Regions from separate parts of the Halalkalibacterium halodurans genome, predicted to be linked through region 2. Evidence: a T-box and tRNA genes for the amino acid it is inferred to sense, from the RefSeq annotation. Region 2 holds a T-box; the other holds one or more tRNA genes.
The links. The T-box of region 2 lies ahead of argS (arginine--tRNA ligase). A T-box ahead of a tRNA ligase gene usually reads a tRNA of that ligase, here a tRNA-Arg.
Positions count from the first base shown of each region.

Region 1: it encodes a tRNA-Arg, which carries the amino acid that the T-box ahead of argS (arginine--tRNA ligase) is inferred to sense. The anticodon was not compared.

Region 1 is NZ_CP040441.1:2,955,893-2,964,271, forward strand. Features, by position in the region: gene FED51_RS14315 (MBL fold metallo-hydrolase) at 36-671, shown strand; gene FED51_RS14320 (DUF2626 domain-containing protein) at 754-999, opposite strand; gene FED51_RS14325 (YqzE family protein) at 1,151-1,357, opposite strand; gene comGG (competence type IV pilus minor pilin ComGG) at 1,431-1,814, opposite strand; gene FED51_RS14335 (competence type IV pilus minor pilin ComGF) at 1,811-2,221, opposite strand; gene FED51_RS14340 (type II secretion system protein) at 2,241-2,567, opposite strand; gene comGD (competence type IV pilus minor pilin ComGD) at 2,554-2,997, opposite strand; gene comGC (competence type IV pilus major pilin ComGC) at 2,990-3,298, opposite strand; gene yidD (membrane protein insertion efficiency factor YidD) at 3,505-3,732, shown strand; tRNA gene FED51_RS14360 (tRNA-Gly) at 3,774-3,844, opposite strand; tRNA gene FED51_RS14365 (tRNA-Arg) at 4,030-4,106, opposite strand; tRNA gene FED51_RS14370 (tRNA-Gly) at 4,108-4,182, opposite strand; tRNA gene FED51_RS14375 (tRNA-Gln) at 4,187-4,261, opposite strand; tRNA gene FED51_RS14380 (tRNA-His) at 4,277-4,352, opposite strand; tRNA gene FED51_RS14385 (tRNA-Tyr) at 4,365-4,449, opposite strand; tRNA gene FED51_RS14390 (tRNA-Met) at 4,455-4,531, opposite strand; tRNA gene FED51_RS14395 (tRNA-Ser) at 4,703-4,795, opposite strand; tRNA gene FED51_RS14400 (tRNA-Ala) at 4,813-4,888, opposite strand; gene FED51_RS14405 (glutathione peroxidase) at 5,043-5,516, shown strand; gene comGB (competence type IV pilus assembly protein ComGB) at 5,550-6,587, opposite strand; gene comGA (competence type IV pilus ATPase ComGA) at 6,577-7,623, opposite strand; tRNA gene FED51_RS14420 (tRNA-Gln) at 7,739-7,810, shown strand; gene FED51_RS14425 (hypothetical protein) at 7,852-8,037, opposite strand; gene FED51_RS14430 (ATP-dependent helicase) at 8,147-8,379, shown strand, end outside.
Region 2 is NZ_CP040441.1:913,827-920,957, forward strand. Features, by position in the region: gene thiT (energy-coupled thiamine transporter ThiT) at 1-171, shown strand, start outside; gene FED51_RS04425 (S8 family serine peptidase) at 200-2,596, opposite strand; gene FED51_RS04430 (GOLPH3/VPS74 family protein) at 2,959-3,663, shown strand; gene FED51_RS04435 (DUF3052 family protein) at 3,718-4,170, shown strand; T-box leader at 4,233-4,442, shown strand; gene argS (arginine--tRNA ligase) at 4,489-6,174, shown strand; gene FED51_RS04445 (ATP-grasp domain-containing protein) at 6,237-7,131, opposite strand, start outside.

The sequences.
Region 1 (8,379 bases), 2.0 Mb from region 2:
ATACAGACATACGTAAATCTTTTGGAGGCGATACGATGAGTTGGTTTCAGCTACCGTTAGGTCCACTACAAACCAATTGCTACATTCATACAAACGATCAAGGAGAAGGAATTATTTTTGATCCGGGCGGTGAAGGTGAAAAATTAATCACTTGGTTACGGGAAAGACAAATTACCCCGCTCGCCATTTTATTAACCCATGCCCATTTTGATCACATCGGAGCAGTGGAGGACGTGCGTAATACATTTCATATCCCAGTTTACATACATGAAAATGAAAAAGAGTGGCTCATAGATCCTCAACGAAATGGCTCTAGTCTGTTTATTCCTGGTTCATCAATTAAAGCTCGAGAAGCAGAACACCTCATAACCGGAGAACAAGATTTATCGATTGGTTCATTTTCCTATCAAGTGTTGGAAACACCTGGACATTCCCCAGGGAGCCTTTCGTATTATGCAAAAGAAGATAAAATCGTGTTTTCTGGTGACGCCCTCTTTGCAGGCAGCATCGGACGAACCGATTTACCTGGCGGGGATCATCAACTCTTATTAGACAGCATCCATGACAAGCTTCTTGAGTTACCTGAAGATACGACCGTCGCTTCAGGCCACGGTCCAACGACAACGATCGGCCACGAGATGGACGGCAATCCATTTTTATCAGGCTTTTAAATATGTAGATCCTATCGTTACGAGTTCCCTGATGCAAAAAGAAAGAGGTTATTCCATTGCTTCGGAATAACCTCACACTCTTTTAATGACCCCCGAAGCTCGGTACGAGCAAGAAAGTCGAATAGTACGTAAACCCGATAAAGAAAACCGTTAAGTATGCACCAAAGATGTACATGTATACCCGTTCCGATAAGTTAAGGTAACTTAACGCAATAAAGGCACCTGTTTTGGCAAAGAATAGCAGAGCCACATTATACATGTCACCAACGTAAAATAAGACAGCCATTATTCCTGTCCAAAATGCCATGACACGATACATTCGCTCCATGTCGTCTCCCTCCTTCACATCAAAAGCTGTCGATTCCATTCCCTACGCATAGTTAAGCATTTACACAATAGAGTACAGGTCTATTATATCGGAAACAAGGATCAAATGTAAATGCCACTTTCCTTGTCAAAACTGTGTCCTCTCCTTAAGGCTATTTTGAACGCTGAAGTTTGGCACGAATCTTTGAGTTTTTCCAAGCAATCGACATGGCCACAGGGATGCTTCCAAAAGCATGATGAGACAATGGTGGCCTGTATTCCTTTTTTTCCAACTGCTTTGCCTTACGCTCCTCTTTTGATTCATGCATCCTCATCACGAGCTGCTGGGTAATAAACTTTACTAAATCCTGAAAAGACATAAGTAAGCTCCTTTCTCTCAGCAAAGCCGTCTCTCACAATCATTATTCCCGCATTCAAAAAATTTAACCTTTGTTATGGATTCACTTCCCGATAGTCCCGGAGAGTTCCTTTAGCTAAATCGATTGACACAACGACTGACTTACGCTGACCTGATCCAAGCTCTGCTGTTATTTGTATGGTTGCTGTTGTATCCGTTGACGAACGGACCTGATACGCAACAACATCTTGACCAAATCGTAGCACTGCATTTTCCAAGCCACCGTTCTCCTCTGTTAAAAGTGTTTTCATTCCGACTTGAATGAGCGAATCTAATTGCATGACGTATTCCTGTTGCTGAACGATCCTTTTTTCCATTAACAAAGATTCACACCAATAGAGAGAAGCTGCAGCCAAAAGCATCAAGAGGCATAACATGAGCGGTAAGGCAAACCCGTTTTGATTATGAAGTTTTTTCACTTTTTAACACCTGCTAACTGCTCAAACGTTGGTAATGGTCGTTCCCCTACCCGTCCCGTCTGATCATAAATAGCACAGCGCCATATTTCAGCGGTTGACTCACAATAAAAATCAACAACGTGGTACAGTACAATGATTTGTCCTTGGCGATTAACCTGACGACGAATCCGCTCGTCCGTTATCAGTTCAAAACTAATGATATCACCTGACGGCTGGTACAAAAGGAGACGACGAGATGGTGAATCAAATTCGATCCGAACGGACTGACGTGCTTCTGCCGCTAGTTGGTTAAAAAAAACGATTGTCTCGTTCGTTGAGATGGTGGAGGATGAAGGAAGGGAAAGGAGGGGTAAAAACAGAGGAATGACTGTTAATAGTATCATGATCAAGGCTAACGTGAGTAACACTTCGATCAACGTGAATCCCTTACAATTTTGCAAGCCGACACGTCTCATACGCTTGCCCTTTCCGATTTACCCAATGGATGCATAATTGAACAGCCCCAAGCTCACTTTCCTTGAGATTAAACTGGTACACTGTTTCTCCAACGATCGTTTCTGTACGCAGTTCATGGATAGATAAATATTCATGGTAGGCATCCTCCAACAAAAATTGAGCAACCTTTACCCGTTTAACATCTGCTGACTCGTTCATAAACCAAACAAAAGCAGGGAATAAAGCAGCCGTCATAATCGATAAACAAACAAGGGCAACCAACACTTCTATAAGTGTATACCCTTTACAATCGTTCATATTTCACCTTTCCTTTACCAATCATAATCGTGTATCGATATTGACGATCCCCTGCGTATAAAGAGATAGAACCTGCAAAACGGGGATGGCCATTTGGAAGAAATTCAATCGGGCGATTTCCCCCTAATGTTCCTTCTTCAAAATACATCCCTTCCATTGGAAATGCTCGACTTAGATAGGAACGACTCGAGTCACTAACCAATGTGTATCGTTCATTGTGATGATCGATCTCAACCTTGATTCTCATTCCTTCGGTCATTGCTAGGTGCTGTGCGAACAAAAGATCTTCGTTAAATAGACGGGCAGCATGCTCAGATTGCTGATGCTTTGATTGGCTAGGTAGGAAAGCAAGTGGAAGGCTGATGAGAATGGAAAAGATGAAGAGCACGATGAGGGTTTCCATGAGGGTAAAACCGTTAGATCTACTCACTAATAGCCACGACTCCATTTCGAAGTGTTAGCTTTTTCCCATTGGGGCATTCAGTATGCTCTACATATCCTTCTCGTTTTAATGCATCCAAATTGGTAGGAAGTCGATCATGGTCAATTTCATAAGCGTGAACTTGTGTTTGTAATAACTTAACGGTGGCTTCACAACCTTTATCCCCAGCCACCTCATTGTTTTTCGTCATACTTGGAAGAGCTACAAGCAGCAAAATAGATATGATCATTAAGACGATCATCATTTCGACAAGCGTAAAACCAGCTTGGCGGTGGAACGGTTTTTTCATGTTTCAGCTCCTTTCGTTCATTTAATTAAGACAAAGGGAATAAAGTTGACAAGCTCGAGAGGGAAAGAGAAGATAAAAGAAGGAGTCAATAAAGAAGAATACCCTCCTTTCCATGTAGGGTCATCTTCTATTTCGACAATATGATACAGCTTTCCTTTTTTATTTTCGATTATTTTTACATGGATTCGCAAAAAAGGATGATAAACATGAAACGTTTTTTTATTGGCTGCATTCGATTGTATCAAAAATTCATCTCACCTCTAACGCCACCAACATGCCGTTTTTATCCTACATGTTCCCACTATGGAATTGAAGCGATTCAACGGTTTGGCGTATTGAAAGGTGGATGGCTAACAATTAAACGCATTTCTAAATGTCACCCTTTTCATCGGGGCGGAATTGATCCAGTACCTGAAAAAAAACAAGAAAAATAGCGTCCTTGTTATTAACAAACTTGGACGCCTTCTATTTTCAAAGCGGGTGATGGGAATCGAACCCACGACATCAGCTTGGAAGGCTGAGGTTTTACCACTAAACTACACCCGCATGTTATGTTGTTTTCTGATGATTGGTTTTTCATGCCTCTTCCTCTTCTCGCCAAGCTTGCGTCGCTTGATGCGTCAAGGCAACTCGCTACTTTCTCGGCAGATGTTTTGCTCGTGGCTGAGGCTTTACCACTAAACTACACCCGCATGTTATGTTGTTTTCTGATGATTGGTTTTTCATTTCAATGGCGCGCCCGAGAGGAGTCGAACCCCTAACCTTTTGATCCGTAGTCAAACGCTCTATCCAATTGAGCTACGGGCGCCTGGAGCGGAAGACGGGATTCGAACCCGCGACCCCCACCTTGGCAAGGTGGTGTTCTACCACTGAACTACTTCCGCCTATTGGCTGGGCTAGCTGGATTCGAACCAGCGCATCACGGAGTCAAAGTCCGTTGCCTTACCGCTTGGCTATAGCCCAATATCAAAAGCAAAATGGGGCGACTGATGGGAATCGAACCCACGAGTGCCGGAGCCACAATCCGGTGCGTTAACCACTTCGCCACAGTCGCCAAGACTATAAATGGTGGAGGGGGACGGATTCGAACCGCCGAACCCTGAGGGAGCGGATTTACAGTCCGCCGCGTTTAGCCACTTCGCTACCCCTCCATCTTTGGTTGCGGGGGACGGATTTGAACCGCCGACCTTCGGGTTATGAGCCCGACGAGCTACCAGACTGCTCCACCCCGCGTCGTTATAAAGTAAATGGATGTTGTTTTTTTCTAAAGAAGCAGGACCTCTCCTCTTCTCGTTTCCTCTCAGACGCTATCATGCGTCGAGGTTACTCGTTGCTTTCTCGGCAGAAGTTTCGCTCGTTGCTCCACCCCGCGTCGTTATAAAGTAAATGGATGTTGTTGTAAAGTGGCGGAGGAGGAGGGATTCGAACCCCCGCGCGGTTTAACCCGCCTGTCGGTTTTCAAGACCGATCCCTTCAGCCAGACTTGGGTACTCCTCCAACATCATGCAATTAAATGGTGGAGCCTAGCGGGATCGAACCGCTGACCTCCTGCGTGCAAAGCAGGCGCTCTCCCAGCTGAGCTAAGGCCCCATCATGTGTATCTCGTAGCGACGGTTTATAATATACCATACATTCACTAGAAAAATCAATAGTTATTCCAAAAAAATTTTATTGGCTCATTTTCTTTGAAATTCCTTGTTGTACAGTATACATTATTTTTAAAAGAAGGAAAAGGAGGCTCGTGATGAGCATACATGAATTTTCCGCACGACTTATTAACGGAGAAGAAAAGGCTCTTTCTGATTATAAGGATCAAGTTCTACTCATCGTCAATACGGCCAGCAAGTGTGGGCTCACCCCTCAATATGAAGAGCTACAAATCTTGTATGAAACGTATAAAGATCAAGGATTCACTGTGCTTGGATTTCCTAGTAATCAATTTATGAACCAAGAACCTGGTGACCATAACGAAATTGCTGCCTTTTGTGAACGGAATTATGGGGTGAGCTTCCCTATTTTTGAAAAAGTAAAGGTAAACGGAAAGGAAGCCCACCCTCTGTTTCAATATTTAACAAGTCAGCAAGGAGGCTTGTTTACTGAAAAGATTAAGTGGAATTTCACGAAATTTCTCATTGATCGTTCCGGCAATGTGGTAAAACGGTATGCACCAAGTACTTCTCCTATAAAAATAAAAGACGACATAGAAGAGCTCCTTTAACAAATCGGTCTGAACTTATTCAGGCCGCTTCGTTTATATAGCCCCGATCATTTGGAAAACTGGAAGCATCATCGCTAAAAACAGAACAAGAATGACCGCTCCAATCATACTAAAAACGATTGGTTGGATTGCGACAAGCCATTTTTTCACTCTCCGCTCAAACTCTTCTAGTTGATAGTCGCTAAAATATAAAAGATCCTTTGCTAAATTTCCTGTTTTTTCCCCGTTCTCCACAACAAATGGGAGTTCTTTTAAATAATGAGGACGGCGCCGTAAGCACTCATAAAGTCGTTCACCATTCTCCAGTTCTAACATCATTTCCTCGCCCTCACTTCGAAAGAACAAAAAGAAATCTTGTTCTTTACAGATTGAAAGCGCCTCCATGATGGAAAGTCCTCCTTTTAATAAACCACCTAGCGTTAAACAAAATAGACATGTGATCACTTCCTTCGTCCATTGTGACAAACCTGGTATTCGTAAAAGCACTGTTACTTTTTTCGTTGGGGGAAAACGGTGAAACGTAACAAAATAGGTCAATACAAGTAAAATCGCCACAACGAAAAAGGCAGTAAACAACCATGGAAGCTTTTCACTACAAGCGATTACAAGCTTCGTAATAACTGGCAATTCGATTTGTAGGGAACGGTATAACGTTTCATGGTGGGGAAGGACAAAATACATAAGGATAAACATCAGCAGCAGCGTTACGATGATTAATAAAAGTGGATAGCGCATCGCGCCTTCCCACTTTCGCTTCATCTCCTCCCTTTTCTTAAATAGCTCTCCAGATTTCCGAAACCCTTGGGCCAAATCCCCATTCCGTTCACTGACATACAATAGCAGCTGCACGTCTTGCGGAAGCTGCAAATGGTCAAGAGCTTTGTGCAACGGGTATCCTGATCGTAAATCCATTAGCATTGCGTTCATTTTCTTTTGTGCAGAGGAGGGAGCGTGAATTGCGAGAAATTGAACAGCTTCATAAAGGTGGTATCCTTGTTCAAGCAATTGACCAACGTGCATTAAGTAGCGCGCCTTCTTTTCCTTTGACCACTCTGCACCTTTAAAGGGCACGATTCTTTGCCTCCTTTTCTTCTATATAGCCTAGTGCAATGGCAAACCTACGTTCTTTTCCTAATCCGTCAAAAGAAGAATCGTTTGCTGTTAATGCTTCTTGTAATGCCTTTCCTTCGAGAATGTCAAAAATAGCGGCACGCTTTCGATTGTTGAGCCATGTGCAATAAGGGGAACAATCGCTCGAGAGACAAAGGGGACATTTTCGTGAGATCAGCTCTTGAGCAATGATCGCTACCACTACCTCTCGAAGGTCATGAAGCGCAACCCCCATCTCACATAACCTGGTGATTGTTCCCCTGGCATTGGCACTATGGATCGTTGCCAATACGAGGTGACCGGTTAGAGCGGCACGAACAGCATAAACGGCCGTTGTCTGATCGCGAATTTCCCCAATCATAATCACATCGGGATCATGGCGCAAGGCCGCTTTCAGACCGACTTCATAGGTTAACTGAGCCTTTTCATTCATTTCAAACTGTGTAAACGCGGGATTTAATTGTTCAATCGGATCTTCTATCGTGACAATGTGGAGGTTTTGCATGTGGAGTGCCTTCTGGAGCATGGCGTAGAGTGTTGTTGTCTTCCCTGAGCCTGTCGCTCCTGTTAGGAGAATGAGCCCTTGCGTTCGTGTCATCAAGGAAATGAGCTGTTGAGCTTGTCTTTTTATCAACGGAATTGACTCAAGGGCAAAAGGGGTTTGCTGAGGATGAAGTCGAATGGCCACCGCTTCGAAAAGGGGAGTGGGTAAAGTGGAAACGCGCAGAGAAACTGGAATCTTTTGTTCTAGTATAAGATCCATCGCCCCGCTTTGAGGCTTTCGCCGTTCGCCAATATCTAAACCTGCTGAAAATTTAAAGTGGCTGACGAGTCTTTCTGCCGTTTGAAGGGGAATCCTTTGAAACGGGGCGAGCCGACCGTTTAAACGAAACTGGATGATCCCGTCTTCTCGTGTTCCTGACAAATGAATGTCACTTGCCCCTTGACGTAATGCTTGAAGTAGGAGCTTTCGACTCTGGTTGTGAATGGTCGTCAAAGGTTCACCTCCTTCCATCTACATCTAAAGTTTTACATTCGACAAAAATTAGGACAATCCTTCATTTTTTTGAATAAAGCTGAACCAATTAGTCATACTAGAGTGTGTAACCCATTGGGCTATAGCCAAGCGGTAAGGCAACGGACTTTGACTCCGTGATGCGCTGGTTCGAATCCAGCTAGCCCAGTAAAAAAAACGACGATCGTTCAACGATCTGTCGTTTTTTTATTATGATCGATCTCCGGCCATCCTTCGCACAGCTACACGCTCTTTCAAAATGAGCAAAAAGTTCACTCCGAGCAATAACGCAATAAATGGTCCAAAAAAGAGCCGCCTATGCAAATACCATCCATAAATCATTAAAAACCCGGCTATTAACGTAAGCACCAAGCCTAGTCCAATCAAGGCTTTCATTCACTACCACCCTCCTTTTTCTTCATTTCCTAAAGCACTAGCATGTCACAAACACTAAAAAATTTGCTACGATAGTAAAGATGAACTTTTAAGATAAGAGGAGGTCACTATGCGTATTGCTTTACATAACGGACAGCACGTCGATCTCGCACATTGTGACCGACAAGATTGGCAAAAGCTATATATGGCTAGTGTTGGACAAGAAATAAAATGTATGCACTGCGGAAAACCCGTTAGGTTACGTTTAACCATTCAGCATGAGCCTACCTTTGTTCACCGTCACCCGTCCGAGCTCTGTCTGCAAAAAGAAGTGGACTACATAGAACAAAAGCAACAGGTCAA
Region 2 (7,131 bases):
ATCGTTTGGTTTGGGGAGTATGCTCCAGAAGGAACGCCTGTAGCCCTCTATTCATTTGTGTACAACATCTCATACGTGCTGCCTGAGGCGTTAATCAGCATCATCGTTCTTGCCCTTTTTGGGAAAAAATATTCACAAATGTTTCAACCGAAAAAAGAGCTCGGGGTGTAAAGCCCAAGCTCTTTTTCTTCGTTACAGGTTATTTTACTACGATTTCATCCCCTAGGACAAAGTCGGTTTTCCCGAGTCGTTCCGCATAGGCAAACACATAATAGCGGCCGGGAGCAAGCTCCGTCGTATCCCATGTGACGTCATGATAGCCTTTGCCGATGTTCTGCACGACAGCAGCCGATGTGACGTACTCTAGCGTATCGCGCGTGTAAATCCAAAGACCAAACTCCTCTGCACCGTTTGGCAAATAGGCGCTTCCAAACAATACACCATTTTCATCAATGTCTAAATCAAACGTTGTAACCCGAGGATAATCTGGCTCTGATACAAAGAGGATCGTTGGCACCTCTACTGTTTGCGATCCATCAGATACGATGATCGTACCTTCGTAATAACCAGGATCTAATTTCCGCGCGTCGACTTGTACATTAAAGTTAATCTTCTGTGTTTTTCCTGGTTGTACGCGAAGGTTTTTACTCGTTTTCACTTTAATCCCGTCTGGGTTTCCAGCGAATTGAACGTCGAATTGATACGTTTTTCGTTTGTTCGATAAGTTATGAATCGTGAAATGCTGCCGTTCCACTTGTTTTCCGCGTTCTTTCGTGAACGTACCAAACGAATGGCTACCAGGTGTGACAAGGGTTTCAGCTTCAATTGCATCAACGATACGGATGCTTCCGGCCCCCTGTGTGTTGTGCGGGTAACGGTTGCCGTTTTCGTCTACAAGGTTTTCAGCTGTATTCATAAGTGCTGCTTTCACGTGGTCAACACCCCAGTTTGGGTGAGCTTCAAGGAGAAGCGCTGCTGCACCTGCTACGTGAGGAGAGGCCATGCTCGTCCCTTGACGTGAGCCGTAACCGTACGGATCATCAGGCTGGTGCGTTGGAATCGTACTCACAATCGCAACCCCTGGTGCAGAAACGTCAGGCTTAATCATCCACGTATGCATCACAGGTCCACGTGAGGAGAAATCGGCAACAGTTTCGCCGACGAGTTTATCAAACTCGATGGAGAACGTCACGGTATTCTGACCATTTTCAAGCTCGTTTCTCATCTTTAATCCGTCTTCATTTGATAGCATAATCGTTGGGATCGCCAGTCCAGGAACAGTTGGCTGAACTCCTGCAACGTTGTTATAAATAATCGCGCCCACTGCGCCCGCTGCTTTTGCATTTTCTGCTTTTTCGACAAATGGTATTTCTCCGCGAACGATTAAGGCAATTTTTCCTTCAACGTCCACACCTTCAAAATCACCCGGTTTGCCTAGGCCTGCAAAAGCATATTCATACGCCTCGCCATCGAGTTCAAGTAGTTCCTCATCTGACGGGAAGCCCATAATATCCGCACTCGGATAATCGATTCCATCTGATGTAAACACACTCGCTTTGTACTTATTATAAGGCAAGCGAGTGGCACCGACAGAAATGGCGTCGCGGGACGTACCAGGAGACCCTACTGTCCAGTTGTTCGGACCACTATTTCCGTTCGACGTAACCGCTACAACTCCTTCGGCCATCGCCCAATCGAGGGCAATGCTTGTCGCGAAGTCAGGATCATTTAATGTATTTCCTAATGATAGATTCATAATATCTGCGCCATCTTGAACAGCACGCTCAATTCCGGCGATTACCCCAGCGGTTGATCCACGCCCACCCGGTCCTAGCACACGATATGCTAGTAGGTTTGCATCAGGGGCAACCCCTTTGATCAGACCGTTGGCGGCTACAGTTCCAGCAACGTGTGTGCCATGTGTCGTTTCTGCACCACGCGGATCACCTGGTGATGTTTCTTGTGGATCATCGTTGTTGTCGATAAAATCCCAACCTTTGTAATCACCAAAAGCGTGGACTAAATCAGGATGTGTGTAATCAACACCTGTATCAAGAATGGCTACGGTAATGCCTTCACCTGTATAACCAGCTTCCCACGCATCATTGGCGCCGATGAAGGGAGCGCTGTCTAACATCTCAGGGCTGTAGGCATCCTTTTCAATGACAATTTCGTCAAAGTCAGTCTCTACCTCATATTCTATATTTGGATAGACAGCATGAACGCCATCAACCCCTAAAATAGAAGGAATTTGATGAGCTGGGAGCTCAAGGGCAAATCCGGAAAATAGAAAGTCATACTCATGAGTAACCGTGCTTGACGGGACCAAGTCTTGGATTTGCTCAATTACCGATTGACGGGCTTGTTTTAGCTCGTTTTTTGACTGTTTTTGTCCTTGGTGTTTGGCTTCAATAATCGATGGATCTTCAATTTCGACTATGACGGTCTCTAATGCAGAGGAAGAAGTATCAATCTCCCCGACCATCGGCGCAAGAGATGGCGATTCGCCATTCGCTTGACTCACTGGTATGTAGCTTGTTAGCGTTAGAAGTAAAATAAGGGTGAAGCTAACAAAAGTTCGAAACGTTCGCATCATCAATAAAAGTCACTCCTTTATAGGAAGATAGTGTGCAAGCATTCGCTCGCCATTTTGTTTCGATTCTAGAAATGTTTGCAGAACTCCTTTAATTGTAGAAAAAATGAGAAAAAACTACTTTTTTTATATAAAAATAATTAATTATTAAAAGGAAATGTGAGAAAAAAGTCGAAAAGAATGGGAAAATCGTGGAGATAAAAAAGAAATTACTGAAAGGAATTGAGTATCGCTTTTCAGTATTTGTCGAATAACAAAGTCTTAAGTTGTAGTCCTAAAGAATCAACCTGTTGTGCCAACAGGTTTTCGCAACCGTTTCACGATGAAAAACGTATAGTTTGTTAAACGGAATAAAGGTGGAATAAATGATGCTAACGTTAGCTGAAAAATTATTACTGATCGGATTAAATGATGAAACAGGTAAAGTCCACTATCAGGCGAGTACGGCGCTTCCATACGGTTTAGCAGGTGCGGTGCTTGCCGATCTTATGCTGTTAGGGAAAGTAGAGCTTCAAGGGAAAAACATTGTCGTTGTTGATCCAAAGCCGGTCGGCCAACCGATTTTCGATAAGGCACTACACATCATAAACAAAACGCCTCGTAAACGGAATGCGAAGTATTGGGTACAAAGATTAAAACGCGACTTAAAAACGTTGCGGCAAGATGTATTAACGCTCTTGATTGAGCAAGGGATTTTAAAGGAAGAAAAGCGAAAAATTCTCGGCTTATTTGAAACGCGAACGTACCCAGCGGTTGACGGAGAAATGGAAGAACAAGTGAAGGAAAAGCTGAGAGTCCTCGTATTGCAGCCAACTGAAATCGAAGAAAACAAAGAGCTGGCCCAAGAACGGACTCTTGTCCTCCTTTCACTCGTAAATGCGTGTGATCTGTTACGACAAGTATTTGATCGACAGGAAGCACGTGTCGTGAAAAAACAAGTAAAGCATTTGACAAAAGACGTACCAGTCTCCAAAGCCGTAAAAGAAATGGTCGATGCCATCAATGCTAGCGTTGTATTAGCCATTACATCAGCAGCGGTCGTCACGTCAAGTAGTAGCTCGTCTAATTAAGCATTTAATCATGGGAGAGACTAACGATAGATCAAACATAAGGAGGCCAATCATTTGACTCATCCTGTTATTAAAAAATTGCAGTTGAAAGATACAGAGCAACCGGTTTTGATTCTCAATGCACCGAAAGAATATGAAGATGTCATCCAAGCTTTTCCACAAGAAGTTCATAAAGAGGCGAAAGAAGAAGCTTATCCGCTCATCCAAGTGTTTGGCACAACAAACGAAGCGCTTCAAGAAGCAACGATGAAGATCTTCTCGAAGCTAGCGGAAAACGGACTTCTTTGGCTCTGTTATCCGAAAAAATCATCGAAAACCTACCGTGGCTCTAATTGCAGTCGCGAGACGGTGGCACAGCTTTTGGCCGAAGCGGGCTTTGAGCCTGTGCGCCAAGTAGCCATTGACGATGATTGGTCTGCTTTACGGTTCAAACATGTAGATACTATCAAAACAATGACGCGTAGCTTTGCCGTAACCGAAGCAGGCAAGAAGCGGACGGAAAAATAAGGATGAGATCATACTAGACAGATGGCGTGGGCTCTGTTAAAATGCTCGATAACTGAATCGCGTGAACGTTAAAGATTGGGAGAGTACTTTTACCGAAAGTCATAAAAGCGAGTCGGGATGGTGGGAGCCGATTGGACTGGTGAAAGGAAACGCACCCATGAAATGGCCTGTTGAATAAAAGTAGACAGGTCCGGTTTGTCACCGTTATGTGCATCAAGTGACTCACAAATGAGTAACGAGAGTGGTACCGCGGGTAAAAGCTCGCCTCTTTTTAGAAGAGGCGGGTTTTTTATTTTATTGTAGAAAGGATTGGTTAGGATGTTAGCGCAGATGATTTCAGAAGAACTGGCTCGCATTTTATCGTTGAAGGAAGACGAAGTCGAGCGTCTTCTTGAGATTCCTCCTCAAGAGACGCTAGGGGATTTGGCTTTTCCATGTTTCACTTTAGCCAAGACGAAAAGAAAAGCTCCTCCATTCATTGCCGCGGAACTTGAGGCCGCCTTTTTAGAACATAAAGAGGTCACGGCAAAAGCGACAGGAGGCTATGTGAATTTCTTTTTTCATCGCGAGACGGTGGCTGGGCAATTATTTCAGGAGATGAAATCCAATCAGTATTGGCAGCCGAATAGCGGGGATGGTAAACGTGTCGTCATCGATATGTCTTCTCCTAATATCGCAAAACCATTCGGCATTGGCCACTTGCGTTCAACGATTATCGGACATGCGTTGTACCATCTTCTGAAAAAAACAGGCTATGATCCGATCCGTGTGAATCATCTTGGGGATTGGGGAACACAGTTTGGGAAACAAATTGCGGCCTATCAACGTTGGGGTGGGGATGTTGCTCTCAAGCAAAACCCAATCGCCTCCTTTTTGGAACTCTACGTTCGTTTTCATGAAGAGGCGGAAAAGGACGAATCGCTGGAAGACGAGGGAAGGGAGTGGTTTAAAAAGCTGGAAGAAGGTGATGAAGAAGCGGACCGTCTTTGGACTTATTTTGTCAAGGAAAGCCTGAACGAATTTGACAGAATGTATAACAGGTTAGGGGTTGAATTTGACTATGTCCTAGGGGAAAGCTTTTACAATGATCAAATGGCACCTGTCGTCAAGGAACTACAAGAAAAAGGACTGCTCACGTGCAGTGAAGGTGCTCTTGTCGTGCCATTAGAGGATGCTGACTTGCCTCCATGTTTGATCGTGAAATCGGACGGAACCTCCATTTATGCGACAAGGGATTTAGCGACGGCGATCTATCGTCATCACGTGCAAAAAGGGGAAAAATTGTTGTACGTCGTCGGAGGGGAACAGACGCTTCACTTCAAGCAAGTGTTCCACGTGCTAAAGAAAATGGGCTATAAATGGGCGGATCAGTGTGAGCACATTTCGTTCGGATTACTCAGGTTGGATGGGAAGAAGATGTCAACGCGAAGAGGTCGGGTGGTGATGCTAGAAGATGTACTGAATGACGTTGTCGCCCATGCGAAGGCAAAAATAAAGGAAAAGCACCCAAACCATCCACATTTACACGAGGTGGCAGAAGCAGTAGGTGTTGGTGCTGTCATTTTCGGCGATTTAAAGCAAGATCGCCGGCTAGATGTGAACTTTCGCTTAGAGGACGCGTTGAGCTTTGAAGGGGAGACAGGTCCTTACGTTCAGTATACGTACGCGAGAATCCAGAGCATTCTTCGGAGAGGGGATAAGCTAAATGATAGCCGTCACATGGACTGGCAGCATGTGACGAACGATGAAGGGTGGAGTTTGTTAAAAGTGCTTATTCACTATCCGAATGTGCTCATTAAGGCGACCGAGGCAAGAGAGCCGCATCAGCTCGCCCGTTATGTCCTTACCGTCAGTAAAAAATTCAATCAATTCTACCACAAATACGTCATTCTCGCAGATGATGAAACGGTGAGGCAGGCAAGGCTTATTCTAGCTGAAAGGACTGGCGAAGTCATCGCAGATGCTATGGCTGTCCTGGGGGTGAAAACACCGGAAGAATTATAATGACAACGAGGTGGCACAAGTAGAGCCACCTCAACGTGTATTTGTCTACATAGGCGACGAGCTCACTCCAATGACAAAAGGCTCTTTAAATACTTTGCAACCTCTAACATGCCGTACTGTCCTACCCGTTGCTCTGCCTCCGAATTGTAATTTGTGTTCGTGTTAATGTCATACGTGTAAAGTGTTCCGTCTTTATCGCGGATGCATTCAATGCCGGCAACCTGAATGTCGTTCGCTTTCAGCACTTGTTCATATTTTTCAATGACTGGGTCATGGAAATCTTTGCAAATTTGAAATTTGGACGTGGGTTCTTCCCCTACTGGGCAAAATTTGCTTTCGATTGAGCACGTATCGGCTGGGCATAGCTCAAATCCTTCCGATGTATCGACACGAACAGCATATAGAAATGCGCCGCCGACAAATTCACAGCGTGTAATGTAAGGTTCAGCTGCTTGAATGTATTGCTGAAGAAGGGTGATGCCATCGACCGGCTCTTCAAATTCATCACTTTCTACATACTCTTTTAAAGCTGAAATGTGTTGGAATAGTTGGACGCCAAGCCCCTTGCCTGCACGATTATGCTTCGTAATAAAGGCTTGTCCTTCAAAGGAGGCTGCCGCATCAAGTAGCTCTTTCTTTCCTACAGCTACAATCGTTTTCGGAGTGGTGATCCCGAACGTTTCTAGCGCCATATATTGATTCACTTTACTTACTTCTAGCTGCAAAGCGCGAGAACCGTTAATGACCGTCCGCCCATGGCGCTCAAGCCAAGCGAGGACAGCGCCGGCTAACTCAGGAGCGTAACGGTGTCCGCGCGTATGGGAGGAGGCGCTCATTCGATTATAGAACACACCTTCTGGCGGTGCTTCATGAAGTTTGATTGAACCTGAACGAAGATGCCAATCCTCATAAGGAAGTCCAAGCTCCTCAAGTCGTTTAAATAGGTGAACCGTCCAT